One region of the Priestia sp. SIMBA_032 genome, then DNA from elsewhere that is predicted to be linked to it. Evidence: a T-box and tRNA genes for the amino acid it is inferred to sense, from the RefSeq annotation. Region 1 holds a T-box; the other holds one or more tRNA genes.
What was found. A T-box is a leader RNA that pairs with one kind of tRNA and senses whether it is charged. The one in region 1 lies ahead of trpS (tryptophan--tRNA ligase), so its partner is inferred to be a tRNA-Trp.
Positions count from the first base shown of each region.

Region 2: it encodes a tRNA-Trp, which carries the amino acid that the T-box ahead of trpS (tryptophan--tRNA ligase) is inferred to sense. The anticodon was not compared.

Region 1 is NZ_JAWRXD010000001.1:1,118,161-1,126,395, forward strand. It holds gene SB717_RS05585 (ABC transporter permease) at 1-74, opposite strand, end outside; gene SB717_RS05590 (peptide ABC transporter substrate-binding protein) at 172-1,818, opposite strand; T-box leader at 2,486-2,690, shown strand; gene trpS (tryptophan--tRNA ligase) at 2,767-3,756, shown strand; gene SB717_RS05600 (YjbA family protein) at 3,786-4,535, opposite strand; gene opp4C (oligopeptide ABC transporter permease) at 4,836-5,750, opposite strand; gene opp4B (oligopeptide ABC transporter permease) at 5,762-6,727, opposite strand; gene opp4A (oligopeptide ABC transporter substrate-binding protein) at 6,756-8,235, opposite strand, start outside.
Region 2 is NZ_JAWRXD010000003.1:391,827-400,061, forward strand. It holds gene SB717_RS12145 (Na+/H+ antiporter NhaC family protein) at 1-947, opposite strand, end outside; tRNA gene SB717_RS12150 (tRNA-Gly) at 1,163-1,234, opposite strand; tRNA gene SB717_RS12155 (tRNA-Leu) at 1,254-1,335, opposite strand; tRNA gene SB717_RS12160 (tRNA-Trp) at 1,362-1,435, opposite strand; gene SB717_RS12165 (phospholipase D-like domain-containing protein) at 1,662-3,056, opposite strand; gene SB717_RS12170 (hypothetical protein) at 3,369-3,638, opposite strand; gene SB717_RS12175 (GerAB/ArcD/ProY family transporter) at 4,152-4,427, shown strand; gene SB717_RS12180 (GerAB/ArcD/ProY family transporter) at 4,440-4,694, shown strand; gene SB717_RS12185 (FAD-dependent oxidoreductase) at 4,834-6,168, opposite strand; gene SB717_RS40240 (YrvL family regulatory protein) at 6,614-6,832, opposite strand; gene SB717_RS12195 (DNA topoisomerase III) at 6,916-8,235, opposite strand, start outside.

The DNA.
Region 1 (8,235 bases):
AAAAAGGTCGCTGTTACGATCAGCCATAATGATAGAAACATATAAATAAGTCGTTTTCCTATATATTTGAACACCCTGACACACCTCCATATTTTTACAAAATTCGCGCACAAGAAAGAAAAGTATATGGAGCACCAGGCCCCATATACCCTTTGTCACAATTGATGTTACTTACTCAAAATGAGCCCACTTAATCTGAATGTCTCCAAGTCCAGACATCACAACATCTTTCAGCTGCTTGTCTTGTACCCAAGCATTTGTGTAGAAATAGATTGGTGCCACTGGCATTTCATCCATGAAGATACCTTCTGCTTTTTTCAACATTGCCTGACGTTTCTTAGGATCAGTTTCTTTTTGAGAGTCAATTAATAACTTTTTATATTCTGGATTTTCCCAGTTTGTATCATTGTTTCCGCCTTTTTTGTCACGGAATAACTCTAGGAAGTTGATTGGATCGTTAAAGTCTCCTAACCAGCCCATACGCCCAACTTGATAATCTCCTTGGTGTAATTTTTCAATGTAAACAGCCCACTCAGAGTTGTCTAACTGTACTTTAATACCAAGGTTTTTCTTCCACATATCTTGAACAGCTTGTGCAATCTTTGCATGTTTTTCATCCGTGTTGTATGAAACCTTAATTGCTGGTAGTTCTGAAGCATCTTTAAGGCCCATTTCTTTCAAGCCTTTTTCTAAATATTCTTTTGCTTTTTTCACATCATTGTCTTTGAAGTAGCCTTTTTTGTTATCTTTAAACATTGTTGGTGGTACAGCTGCCATCGCTGGAACTGAACCGTCTTTTGTAATTTGTTCCGTAATACCTTTACGATCAATTGCATAAGCTAATGCTTTACGAATGTTCACATTGTCTAAAGGTTTTTGTTCTGTATTAAACTTGTACCAGTAAGTACCTGCAATCTCTTGAATGTTTAATGAACCGTCTTTCTTTAATTCAGGAAGTGCATCAGCTGGTAATTGACCAGTAGGCATACCCGCCCAGTCCAATTCACCGTTTTTGAACATTGAAAGTTCAGTGTTGTTATCATTGATCATGTACATTTCAACTTTTTTAAGTTTTACAGCATCTTTATCCCAATAGTTTTCATTAGGAACTAACTCGATTTTGTCATTATGTTTCCAAGTTTTTAATTTGAAAGGACCGTTTGACGTATAGTTGTCACCTGCATTTGTGTACCATTTTTCATTTGATTCAGCAATTTTTGTATTCACTGGGAAGTACGTATAGAAAGCTGTTAATTCTAAGAAATATGGCGTTGGGTTTTCTAATGTTACTTCAAGCGTTTTATCATCTGTTGCTTTAACGGCAACATCATCTAATGAACCTTTTCCTTCATTAGCAGCTTGTGCATTTTTAACATAGTATAATTGATATGCATATTGTGATTCGTTTTTAGGATCTAACGCCCACTTCCATGCATATTCGAAATCTTTTGCTGTTACAGGGTCACCGTTTGACCATTTTGCATCGTCACGAATCGTAAACGTATATTTAGTTTGATCATCGCTGATCTTCACATCTTTCGCCATTGCATTTTCAGGTTTTCCATCTTTACCGATGCGAGTTAAACCTTCAAATGTTTGTAGTAATACGTTTGATGATGTTGAATCATTAGCTAAGCCTGGATTCAGTGAAAAAGGCTCAGTTTTAATATTTACGCGAAGCTCTTGCTCTTTTTTCTTATCGCCGCCATCACTGCTAGCATTTTCACTGCCACCAGATTCTTTGTTAAATCCACATGCAGCTAAAAACAAGCTCATGACAAGCAGCAAACTGAAAAGAATCGACAACCTTTTCTTCATTGCATGTTACCCCCTATTAAATTTTGTTTGTGTGGCAACCATATTTTTTTGATATGCACTAATTTCTTAATCATCTTTCAATACAAAATAATCAGTTATTTTTTCATATAGTAGAGCGTTAAAGAACTCACTGCAAAATTATTCTTCTACCCTATGAAACTGTCATCAATTGTTTACATGCTGTAAATCCAATGTATGCGCTTAATATGTAGAAGACTCATTCATTACAAAATTCGCTAATTGAAACAAAACATTGTCTATTTTGTGTTTTCTGAAAAATTAAGAAATTGTAATACCTTTGTAAAAAATATGTTTGTTACGCCTATTATAAATATTTTAAAAATTTATTGCAATACTATTATTTAATGGTATTTTTTTATCATAAGGAAAAAAACCTTATCTTATAAGGATTGTGCCTACTTGTCTGACGTCTAAAATCTTTTTTGTAGTATAGGTATTACAATAGTATTACAAAGTTATTAGAAATACTAAATAAAAGATTTTTACCAAATCCTCCACCAAATTTTCACCAAGAAATGCTTTAATTAAACGGTTCTTGTCTTTTTTTTGCCGCAGAAAAATTCCAGTAAATTGTCTTATAAAACTTTTTAGCGATAAGATGTTTAAATTCCTGCTTTTTCGCGTTATAATAACGAATAACTATATAATTAAAGCTGTGAAAAAGAGTAGTATGCAGAATTTTCATTTTTAGAGAGTTTGTGGGTGGTGAGAACAAACATTGAAACCTGCAGAATGGACTTTGGAGCTTTCAAGTGCAAAGCTTGAACGTTGACCTCAACGTTACATGAATAAAGATAGTTCACAATTATGTGTGCTAATTAGGGTGGCAACGCGGTCCATTCGCCCCTAGCTTAAGCTAGGAGCGGATGGGCCTTTTTATGTTGTATCCGTAAATTAGCAGCATATATGTGCAGATGAAAGGAAGATTTGATGAAAACAATTTTTTCAGGTATTCAACCAAGCGGTACAATCACTTTAGGTAACTACATTGGAGCGATGAAGCAATTTGTTGAACTTCAACATGACTATAATTGTCATTTTTGTATTGTAGATCAGCATGCAATTACAGCGCCTCAAGATCGTTTAGCACTTCGTAAAAACATTCGCAGCCTTGCTGCTCTGTATGTAGCAGTAGGAATTGATCCAGCAAAATCAACTTTATTTATTCAATCAGAAGTGCCTGCCCACACGGAAGCGGGATGGATGTTACAGTGCGTAGCGTATATCGGTGAACTTGAGCGTATGACTCAGTTTAAAGATAAGTCCGCTGGAAAAGAAGCAGTATCAGCAGGATTATTAACTTATCCTCCACTAATGGCCGCTGATATTCTTTTATACAACACCGATTTGGTTCCAGTTGGGGAAGATCAAAAGCAGCATTTAGAATTAACCCGTGACTTAGCTGAGCGCTTTAACAAAAAATACAATGATATCTTCACTATTCCTGAAGTACGTATTCCAAAAGTAGGCGCACGCGTCATGTCTCTTCAAGATCCTACGAAAAAAATGAGCAAATCTGATCCAAACCAAAAAGCTTTTATTACGCTCTTGGATGACGCTAAAACAATTGAAAAGAAAATCAAAAGTGCCGTAACGGATTCAGAAGGTATTGTTCGCTACGATAAAGAAAATAAGCCAGGTATTTCAAACTTATTAAGTATTTATTCAATCCTAGCCAATAAATCAATCGAAGACATTGAAGCAATGTACGAGGGCAAAGGTTATGGTGACTTTAAAGCTGACACAGCTAAAGTAGTAGCTGAAGCACTCGCTCCAATTCAAGAAAGATATTATGAATTAGTTGATTCTAGCGAGCTAGATGATATTTTAGATCAAGGTGCCGATAAAGCAAATGCAACGGCGAATAAAATGCTTCGCAAAATGCGAAATGCAATGGGAATTGGCCGTAAACGTTAAAAAAAAACGACTGCTATGCAGTCGTTTTTTTAATTAACTTTTGGCTCTTGTTCAATTTCCCAAAGTTTTTCAAAGAAAGGTTGTCCTTTTACTAAGCGCTCGCATAATAATTTATGTTTCGGCGACCACCCTGACTTCGTTTCATCGTATAGCTGATTCCATACGTCTTGAAACGGCATCTCTTGAATGTCTTCGTATTTCGTTGGATTCCACTCTGTGTACCAGTAGCGGATTTGAGCTGTATTTTTTGTTGTATGTAGCTGATCAAGTGCCATAAATAACAGCTGTTTTAGCTGACGTTCTTTACGTGTTAATCCTCTCATCGTTTCAGGAGACGGCGAAAGAATATGATGCTCTTTTTTATTTAGCTCGTCTTCACTGAACTTATATTCTAGCTCTTCTTGATCCGCAATCATTTCATAGACCAACTGTTCTTGTCTTGGAATTAAGCGGCTTTTTCGAATCGGAATATGATATCCCATCGTATCAATTGCTAAAATATTCGTTCCGTCTGTAACAATAAAACAATATTCAACCTGCGTGCGTTCATGATTTTTCCGAATGTATGCTTTCTGATAGACATCTTGTAGTAGTTGTTGAGGTAGCTCGGAAAGATCATTTTCAATGTAATGAAATAAAAGCGGATTTACTTTTAATAACGGTGCTTGATCGAGCAGTTCTACACAATCATCTTTTCTCCACTCATGGAAATGACACACATTATAACCGTTTTCTTCGCCTTCAAACCAATTAACCCATACATCATGAAGATATAGCATAATTTACCCCTCACTTACTATCTGTTTGTTATCCATCAGTATAGGCAGAGAAAGGAATTTTTATTCCAAATGATGTTATTTTTCTAAAAATTAATTATGAAAAGCCTTCGTTCTTGTTTATTATTCAAATGCCATTATTTCAAAGCTAGGACATACCGAGAGTGCTGATGATTGCTAAAGGCTTCATGAGCTATATCCACCGCTATAAGCAGAAAAAAATCCGAGTTTCTTCTATAGTAATAGGTTTGTCAGGAGGTCTGACAAACCTAAAAAAATCTATCACACTTTTGTGATAGATTTTTAACGAAGAGATTTTGGATTTAAAGCATCTTTTAATCCTTCACCAATGAAGTTGATAGCTAGGATTGTAAATGTAATAGCTAAGCCTGGCGGAACCCACATCCAAGGCTTATTCTGCAGCACATCTGATTCCCTTGCTTCTGTCAGCATATTCCCCCAGCTTGGCGTATCAGCCGGCACGCCAAAACCGATAAAGCTAATCGCTGACTCAAACACAATAAGGATAGCCATCTGCAAACTGGCTTGAACCACAATCGTTGAAAACACATTTGGCAGCAAATGTTTAAAGATAATTTTAAACGGGCTGCACCCAATGGAAACAGCTGAAAGCACATATTCATTTTCTTTTTCAGCCAAGACTTTGCTTCGCACCAGCCGGGCCGTACTTCCCCAGCTTAAGAAACTAACAACTAGAATGAGCGTCCAAACGCCTGAAATCTTTCCAATTAGAATTGTATTTAACACTACAACGAAAACAATTAGGGGAAAGTTTAATACAAAGTCTGTAAAACGCATTAAGAATTGGTCCACTTTGCCTCCGTAATAACCCGCAACCGAACCGATAAGAGTTCCAATTAAAATAACGAGTGTTGTACAAGCAACTCCAATCAGTAACGAAGTTCTTCCTCCATACAATGTACGTGCAAATACGTCTCGCCCATTTGTATCTGTTCCAAACCAATGCTCACTAGAAGGCGCTGCATTCATCGCCATATAGTCGATACGTGTAATATCTGCTTTTGTAAGCAGCGGTGCAAAAATGGCAAGAAGCGTAATCACAATCATGAAAGCTAAACTTATCATGGCTAATTTATTTTTAACAAACTTCTTTCGCGCAATCGCCCATGGAGAAAGGTTTTTAGGAGCTTTCATATTCACTTCTGGCTGTACATCTTTTTTCGTTACAATTTCCATACTTTCTCCTCCTAATCCAAACGAATACGCGGATCTGCTACGCCGTATAACAAATCAGCAACCAGATTCCCAACCAACGTTAAAATTGAAAACAACATTGTAAGCGACATCATAACTGAGTAGTCACGAGTTGCTACAGAGTCAACAAATAGCTTTCCAATTCCTGGATACGTAAAGATCGTCTCTGTAATGATAGAACCGCTAATGATTGTTACAAGATCAAACCCTAAAAACGTAATAAGCGGAATCATTGAGTTGCGTAAGATATGAACATTATAAATTTTAGATTCTTTTGTCCCTTTTGCTCTAGCTGTGCGCACAAAATCTTTGCGACTGTTTTCAATAATATCATTGCGCAAAAATTGGGTATACTGCGCGGTGGACATCAAGCCGAGAATCAGAGCGGGTAATATAACGTGATGAATTCTACTTTGAATAAATTCCCATGATCCCTCTTTCAATCCTACTTCAACAGAACCGCTAAATGGAAACCAGCCTAACTGAAAGGAAAATAAATAAATGCCTACAATCCCTGCGATAAACGATGGAACCGCTAATGCAAAGTAATTATATCCTGCAATAAAGTTATCTGCTAAGGTATACGGTTTTCTTCCTGCATACATACCTAGAATAAATGCAAACACATACGTAATTAAAAGCGAAGTCAAAGCTAAAAAGATCGTATTAGGCATACGCTCTAAAATAATATCTAACGTCGGTAACTTATGAGTTGTTGACTTTCCTAAATCTCCTTGTGCCACTCCCTTTACCCAGTTCCAATATTGAACGTAGATAGGATCGTTATATCCTAGCTTATCACGCATTTCCTCAATGTATTTTGGATCTGTATTACTAGGGTTTATTTCTCCCCCAAAAGGGTCCCCTGGCATCATTTTTGCCAGGGAAAACACAACAAAGGAAATCAGAATCAACATTGGAATCATCCCTAAAATACGTCTTAGTGAATATTGCAGCATCGTTGACTCTCCTTTACATGTAAAATACTTATTCTGTTACAGACCATTTCTCCGGATCTACAACTACCGTTGATGGATCTAGAGTTACGTTTTTCACACGCTTATTCACAGCATAAATATTGATATTTTCCCATAAAGGAAGTGCTGGCAGCTGATTATTAAAGAATTTTTGCCATTTTACATATACATCTTTACGGTATTTATCATCAAATGATTTTTCACTCAAACCGTCTTTAAGCATTTCGTCAGATTCCTTATTTACCCAACGTCCATAGTTCCATTCAGCATTAGAGCTCCATAATCCTGTAGGGTCTGGATCTGAACCAGTGTCCCAAGAACCAAAGAACGCTTCTAAGGCCTTATCGTCGTTATCTTTCATTTCATTGTACAAGTTAAATTCAACAAGTGAACCCGTTGCTAATTTTGTTTTAATACCAATATCATTCCATGCTTGCATAATAGCCTTCGCACGACCCTCGAAGTTGGCTGGACCAGCATAGTGACCGAATGAAATCGTAAATGGTTTTCCGTTTGGATCTTCTACAAAACCATCATTATTCTTATCTTTATAACCAGCTTCAGCTAATAATTTTTTAGCTTTTTCTGGACTATACTTGTACTTTGTTAAATCTTTTTGGTCAGCAGCAATCCAGAATACAGATGGAATAACTGTATTAGAAACAACCGCTTTGTCGTTCATAAATGCTTTTACCATTGCTTCTCTATCTATTGCATAAAGCAATGCTTGACGAAGTTTTAGGTCTTTGAACTTTTCGTAATCATCTACGTTTTTACCGGCATTTTGATCACGATGTCCAAATCGTAGACCAATATACGAATAACTAGTTGATTTCCCTTCCAAAAAGTCTAAGTTTTCTGCTTTTTCAACTTGACCTAAATCAGCTGGACGAACATCCATAATGTCGACATCGCCTTTTTTCAATGCTCCGGCGGAAACAGATGGATCCAGTACTTTTACAACAACACCATCAAGATGAGGCTTACCTTTCCAATAATCATCATTACGCTCCATTTGGACATATTCACTTGCTACTACTTTTTTCACTTTAAACGGCCCAACACCAATTGGCTCTTTACGAACTTGTTTGGACTCTGCAAGATCTTTTACAGCAATTCCTTCATAGTACTTTTTCGGCATTGGATACGGCCATAGATTGTCTAAGTTATTTACACGAACTTCTTTAAACGTTACTTTAAATGTTTGCGGATCTACTACTTCAACTCCAGAAATAGAATCCGCTTTGCCGTCGTGATATTCTTGAGCGCCTTTAATATGCTCAACGTTTACATAGCGCGGACCTGTATAGTCTTTATCAGCAATCGTTTCATACGTATATTTAAAATCATCTGCAGTTAATGGATCTCCATTATGCCACTTAATGCCCTTTTTTAATTTAAACGTGTAAGTTAGTTTATCACCACTCACGTCCCAAGTAGCTAAGTCAGATTTAATCTTTAATTTCTTATCATAAGTAAAGAGACCTTCA
Region 2 (8,235 bases), on a different contig from region 1:
CCATTAAGCAAATTCTGTAATGTAAAGCGCTGAAATAAGAAAAAAATGAGGGTAATTAACGTAGTGATAATTAAAGCTACTACCATCGCTTCTAACACGTCTGCTTTAATAAATGCTTCAAAAAAGGTGTGGCTCTTGTGATGCCCGCTCCACCATGTTAAAAATAAGGTAAGTGAAATCACAATAAGTAAAGGTACTAACAAATTCCAAGGCTTAGAAGGCAAATCCTTCGACACGCAAGGATGACAATCATGCCAATCTTTTTCGTCTTCTTCCTCTAGCTTCATAGGAGCCGTAGATGTTGAATGATGAAAAAAGCTGAAATAAATCCCTACTAGAATAATCACAATCGAAAAGAAGTTATAAGGAATGCTTTGAATAAACAAAGAATAAGCGTCTTGTTTTATGCCTTGATGATCAATTGCCATTTGAATGATTGAGACCATATACCCTACAAATGCCGTTGCCACAGGAATTAAGACAATAACAGGAGTAGCAGTTGTTTCAATAACAAACCCTAGCTCTGCTGTCGTCATTTTCACCTTTTTGAGTAGTGCTCTCATGATGGGCGCGATCGTCACAAAACGAAATGTGGGAGCACTGAATGTTCCCATGGTTGAAACATAGGTTAAAATAAGAGCTTTTTTTCTTGTATCAATTCTTTCTGCAGCTGTTTCCACAAAACCTTTAACTCCTCCAGCCATCTTAATCATTCCGATAAGCCCTGAAAACGCGTATAAAAAGACGACGATTTCTATATTACTTTTATTTCTAAGAGCTTGTACAACGTAGTGAAGTAGCTTTTCAACACCTCCGACAATCGAATGTTCAATCAAATAAGCACCTACTAATAAGCCTAAAAACAACCCTGGCAGCACTTGTTTGGTAAAAATAGCTATGGGAATAACAATTAAAAACGGTATAATTGAAAACCAACTAGATTCCATAGGACTCTCCCCTATCTTAAAGACCATATTAGATGTCTTCACGTATCATTCATTAGCTTTTAATGTAACCCCAATATTATGTGTATATTCACGAAAACAACACGTATAAGCAGCATTGCTTTAATAAACTATTTCTAATTAAAAACCGCATCGTAAAAATCTTTATTTCTACAACAAAAAAAGCAGTTTGCACATGCAAACTGCTTTTGAAAAGAAGCGGAAGACGAGGTTCGAACTCGCGACCCCCACCTTGGCAAGGTGGTGTTCTACCACTGAACTACTTCCGCGCGTATATGAAAGTAAAGATGCGGGTGAAGGGACTTGAACCCCCACGTCATAAGACACTAGATCCTAAGTCTAGCGCGTCTGCCAATTCCGCCACACCCGCGTGTGAATTAAAAGATAACTCCAAAATGGCAGGGGCAGTAGGAATCGAACCCACACTGACGGTTTTGGAGACCGTAGTTCTACCTTTAAACTATGCCCCTAGAAATGATTTCTTCAAAAGAACCTCGTTTATTGACGACGCTATATTATAATAAAACATATATGAAATTTCGTCAATAGGTCTTTTTAAGAATCATGACTAGTACTAGCGATTTCAAAAAACTGTGAGGCATATCACAGCTTTTTATACTCCCCTCCGCCAGTTGCAGTAGCTTTTAATTCTACCATTGATTTTCAGTAAAAGCCTTTTTTAGGCACAGGGCGGAACTATACAAAATGTCTCCAAAATCGCGTGAAGACTGAAAGGATATGTAGGAGTGCAGATTTTACAGGAGGGACATTTTTTTGAGAATCCGTATTAAAACCCACAGGTTCTCCCTCGTTTCCCACAAGCGTACTGTGAGAAATCTTAGTTTCAATAGCTCCTGTTAGCTCGGCTGCAAATTCTTCACTATCTATCATAACCATGGATTCAGTATTTAAAAATACTGAACGTGAATCTAAGTTAAAAGAACCAACTGCACTTAAACGCTGATCATAAACAACAGATTTCCCGTGAATTGAATAAGGCTTTTGATATTCATAAAGCTTTGAACCAGCTTTTATAACGCGATTCTTTACTCCCAAGTATGCAGAAAAAGCCATAGCATTTGGAGTGGATGTAATCGAATTAGTTAAAATAATTCTTTGCACTTTAGATTTTACTGACTTATCTATATACTGTTCCATCTCTTTTGTTGGTACAATATAAGGACTTTGAACGACAATGGATTTTTCAGCTTGCTGGGAAAGCTTAATAAACGTTTTCCATATGAAAGGGCTTTTATTCATTCGTTGAATAGGATTTGTAATAAAAGAAACCTTTCTTGTAGGCATGGTTGATTCTCTCCATACAATATAAGGATGGACAAAAGGTTCGTTTGCTCTTTTGGCCTCTTCGTATTGATCTATTAACAATTTCTTTCCTGAAAGGCCACGAAATTCTTTAGTCTTCTTGAGCTTTGGAAAAGCTTTGCGTGTATACGGGTGGTTCCATAATTTCTCTACATACTTCTCCATTGAGAGAATGACACTATTACTTTCTTGCTTTGTGTTATAAATTAGCACATCACGGTCATAAACAAAATTTTTATTTGGTTGACTGGCCAAGTATTTATCTCCAATATTTCGTCCTCCACTAATACCTAATTGGCCATCGACTACTATTATTTTATCGTGAAGACGATTATGCCATGTCCAAGGTTTAAGAATAGTAAAGGGCTCATAGTACTTTAATTCAATATTATTGTGGAAAGCTAGAGCATACAGAACATTTTTTCTCTTGCCTTTTAACCCATGAGAGATCCCGTCTAACAGCACTCGAATACGTATACCTCGGTCGGCAGCTTCGAACAAAGCGCCCATAAGTAAATCCGAAGAACGACCTTTACCTATGGAAAAGTACGCAATATCGATTGTATGCCTCGCTTCTTGAATCATCTGCATCCGAACAAGCCCTGAAAAATAACCGTTTTCCAAAAGCATAACGCGGTCTGTGGATTCTTTCTTTCCGTAAAAATTCTCAGTATTCATTACTTTTAAGTCTTTTCCCTGGTGCAAAGGGACATAAAACAGTACCACTGCAGTTACGAATATATATATGAAGTACAATACGGCAATCATTATTAGTATATTTATTAGCATGTTTCCTGTCACAATCCCTTTCCATTCTTATCGTTTCTTTTTATTAGGATTCTTACTTTTTTAACTTCTATACCTTTTAAAATAAGAATGAAATGATGGATTATTTGTTACACCACTGTTGATTTCCGTGCAAGACTTCGCCTTTCCCTCCAAACGACAGCTAGAAGTAATTGTATAAATGAAACCTACGTTTACACTACCAATAAAAAAAGCAGAAGTTCATTATCTTCTGCTTTTGCAATTTAATTTATACCCTACTGTGAACCTGCTCTAAGTAAAAGAGCGGCTCTTTTATTGATTAAGATCGTTTTCCATATCTTTTATATCTTGCTGAAACTCGCTTAAACGCTGACGCTGTGTTTCAGAAGCATTTTCAAGCGCGTTCTCGATTTGCTGAGAGGCTTCATTTACTTCACCTATCGCTTGCTTCGCTTCATGTCCATACGATGCATCATTTTTAGCTTCATTTGCCTGTTCATATGCATCTACTGCTTCTTTATGCCCTTGCTGTGCTGCTTGAAACGATTGTTGTTTATCTTTATTGTATGGGAATTTTTTCATCATAGTGCTCCTTTTCATTTTTTCACTCTTTAGTGTGGCATTTTTCTACTTATTCATACGGCGTTTCAATAGGTTAAAGCTGTATGAATATTCCTCATAACAAACCCCCTCAATCATTTAAGAGCTCTAAAAAATATCTTCTATCTTCTGAAATACTTTCTATATTTTACAGAAATGTATAATCACTTTCTTTAGCGGACATCATACGAATAGTTTATCTGAACGAAAAAATGTATCGGGGTTGACTGCATGCACTTGTTTCTTTCCTTTTTGATCATTTGTGCAGGGATTATATGGGTGGAAATAAAAAGATTACCTCAACATTCTCATAAAAAGGAACGGAAAATTTTTATTGTATTCATGACAATCAGTATCATGATCGCTTTTGCAAAAATCTTTCGGCTGCCTCTACCGAACCCTTCTGATTGGGTAGAAGTAATGTTTCAGCCTTTAAGTCACTTATTATTCCGTTGGATCACTTAATTAGTGTACATGGCAAAAGGATGTGCTCATTTGCTTAATGAAATCAATATTTCAGCTGCGCAGTTTCGCAAATTAGTAACTTTGTATAGCCTCGGAAGCACAATTATTGTTGTGCCTGCCGCTATTACAGCTGATGCTCATCAAGATACCTGCATTGCAGCACTCTTCGGAGTAGCATCAGGAATTGGCTTAGTTTTGCTTTTTACCTCACTAGGAAAAATGTTTCCCACGCTTACACTGATGGAAATGAACGAAAAAATTTTAGGCAAACTGTTTGGAAAGATTGTGTCTGCTGTTTTTGTGTGATCTAATTTATTTATCAGCAGTCAAGTTCTTTACTATGTAGGAAACTTTCTTCAAGGAATTGAAGTAGTCATTGCCATTTTGTGGTTTATTACTCTCTTTTTTAAGCTTTGCATTTACTTTTACACTACTCTTTTGGGGTTTGCTAATGTATTTCATATAAAGGACTACAAGCTATTTTCTTTTCCAGTGGCACTCATTATGATTGCACTTTCCCTTATTGTGTATCCAAGCGTTTCTTATCAAAAGAGTTTGGATACAAAAACGTGAATCCCCTATAGTTTTTTCGTAGGAGCTTTATATCCTTTTATTCTTCTTATCATAGGATGGATCCGCTTTAGACCTGCTAAAATAAAAATAAAAAAGATAATAAAATCCACATAAAAAAAGCAGGTAGTCACCTGCTTTTTTATGCTTGAAGCGCTTGAAGGCCTGCTTGGTTTAAAAAATGCCAAGGCTTATTAAAGTGGGGTTGAAAGAAAAAGTCCATAAAGCCAAGCTCATCGATCGTCATTTCTTGCTGTACGCATACAGACAATGTATTGATTGCTTGAGTGGCATCAATTTTAGAAATAACCTGTGCTCCTACAATTCGTCTCGTTTCTTCTTCATATACTACTTTTAACATAATATTTTCGTACGTTGGCATGAATTCTGGTCGGTTATTTTCTGATATTGTGATACTTTTCACATTCATATCAAAAAGAGAAGCGGCTGTTTCTGTTATGCCGGTAGATGCAACATTGTAATCATAAATATGCAACCCTGATGTTCCTTGTGTTCCCATATACTTAATCGTCGGCTTAACAAGATTTTGAGCTACTAATGTTCCCATTCTAACCGCATTTGTAGCAAGCGGAATATAGGCATGTTTCTTAATCGGATTGTAGTAAATCGCACAGCTATCTCCGGCAGCAAATATATCTTTTTTGCTTGTTTGCATATATTCATCAACCACAATTGCGCCATTTGGAAGCATGTCGACCTGTCCTTTTACTAAATCTGTATTTGGACGGAAGCCAACACACAAAATCACAAGATCCGCTTCGTATTCGCCTTCAGTTGTCACTACTTTTTCAACAGATCCCTCACTGCCTGCAAATTTAGTGACTGCTTGGTTTAATGCTAATGTGACTCCGCGATTTTCAAACTCAGTTTCCATTAGGTTCGTAAATTCTGGATCAAGATATTTATTTAAAATGCGATCCGCACTATCAATAAACGTGACTTCTTTTCCATACACTTCGAAGGCTTCTACTAATTCTGCACCAATATAACCCGCACCAATTACAGCTATTTTCTTCGCTTGTTTTGCTTTTTCAATGATATGATTGGCATGCTGATAGTTTTTACAAAGCACAATATTATTTAAATCGATGCCTTCAAGGATTGGAATAATCGGCCATGATCCAGTTGTCATCACTAATTTATCAAATGTATCTTCAAATTCTTCGTTTGTTTCTAAATTTCGCACTGCTATTTTTTTGTCTTCTGTATCAATATTCGTAACTTCATGTTTCATTTTCATATTTACACCCATCTCTTGCAATTCAGACGGTGAAGAGTAAAATAAGCCATTTGCATCTTTTACGACCCCGCCTACATAGAGCGCAATTCCACAAGACAAAAATGAAACATTATCATTTCGCTCATAAACTGTAATTTTAGCTTCTGGATAAAGTTCTGCCATATTTTTTACTGCTGCTGTTCCTGCATGTGTACACCCTACTACTGCAATTTTCATAGATGATATCCCCCTTAGGATTATAGAAAATATGATATTGTGAAGTTTTTCACATATATTGTGAAATGTTTCACATATCTTTTACAATTCTTATTATACAAACATGTTTGTCCTTTTTCAAGAGATATGCGAAAAAAATCACATACTTTTTTAAAAAAATATGCTACAGAGTTCTTTAAACAGCTTTGAAGCTTGATATGGTGCGCTTTATTCGCTGATACGCTGCTGATGAAAAACTTCATCAGCTTGTTTTTTTACGTAGAAGCTCACTATCCAATGCACTCTCCATCAAAAAATAAGATCGATAAAAGAGCCATTGCTAAAATAGTTACACGGATTCCGCTTACAAGCAAGTCTTCTATATAAACTGATAGAAAAGTAAAAAATATATCTATAAAAGCTGCAGATGTTACAAATAGTACTTTATTCAGTCTGGCATTCTTCATTAAAAAAGTGAGTGCCTTTGAAAAAAGCTCTGTGATAGAGCCAAATACAAAAATAAACATAGGGCCCAGTAGGACTCATATTTCACTCCCATTACTCTAAGGAAACCTATAAAACCAAAAAAGTAGCTTCCCATTAAGATAGCTAAAATGATTAGTACCATCGTTCCTACTATAAAGAACGCGATTAACCGATTCATTCCCCTGCTTTTTCTTTTCATTGTTCCACGCCACCTTGCTTACTCATCACTTAATCCATATTATACTAAAAAAGTGCGATACCATGGTATCGCACTTTTCTACGTTAATTATCTTTTTTATCTTGAAGAGCTTGTTTTAAAGCATCCCCCAAGCTTGAACCAAACGCTCCGTCATCGTTGTATTTGTTAAGAAGCTTTCGTTCTTCTCGCTTTGAAATCTTTTTCTTTTTGTCCTCAGCTTTTTCCACTACTTGACATGAACGACACTGGAAGTACGTCCCAGCTTTTCCTGAATGAATTTCCATTCGTTTATGACACTGCGGACAGCGTCGGTTCGATAATTTAGGGTCTTTTGCGCGTCTATAGCTGCACTCAAGGCTTGAACAAACAAGCACTCTTCCTTGCTTTGTTTTCTTTTCTTTTAAGAAAGAACCGCATTCCGGGCATTTGGAGCCCGTTAAATTATGAGGTTTGTACGTTTGATTACTTGTTTTCACTTGCTTGACAAGCTTTTCTGTTTGTTCGCGAATATTCGTTAAAAACTCTTTTGCATTTCCTTTTCCTTTAGCAATTGCTTCTAAGTCACGTTCCCATTTAGCCGTAAGCTCAGGAGACTTTAACTCGTCTGCTACTAGGTCAATCAGCTGCTTCCCTTTTTTGGTTGCATGCAGACGATTGTTTTGGCGATCAATGGATTCGTTTTGCAGAAGCTTTTCAATAATATCTGCACGTGTTGCCGGCGTGCCTAAATTATGTTTTTCCATTTGTCCAAGAAGATCTGCTTCTGTATAGCGCTGCGGCGGCTCTGTAAATGCACTTTTCATCGTCACATTCTGAATGAGCGGCTTGCTGCCTTCTTTCATATCAGGCAGCTTCACCGTTGCTTCTGAGTCTCCACCAGAAACTTTTTTGAAGCCTGCATTCACGACTTGCTTTCCGCTTGCTACTAACTGTTCCCCGTTTACTTCAAGCTCTGCTTTAACCACTTCATACTCATATGCAGGATAAAATAATGAAATAAATCGCTTTGCAATTAAGTCATACAGCTTTCGTTCATCAGCTGATAGATCTTGTAAAAACACAGGCTGATCCGTCACGATAATAGCATGGTGATCACTTACTTTTTCATTATTAACCACTCGTTTTGGCAGCTGTGCATTTCTTAAAATTGGACGAACCTCTTCTTTATATACAGCAGAGATGCTTTCCAAACGCTCTTTCATAGTAGAAACCATATCTGTTGTTAAATAACGGGAATCTGTACGTGGATACGTGACTAACTTATGCTGTTCATATAGCTTTTGAAGTACATTCAATGTCTTCTTAGCAGAGAAATTAAAGCGTTTGTTAGCATCTCGCTGCAGTTCGTTTAAGTCATAAGGAAGCGGCTGCGCTTCTTTATGCATTTTGCGCTTAATTGTTTT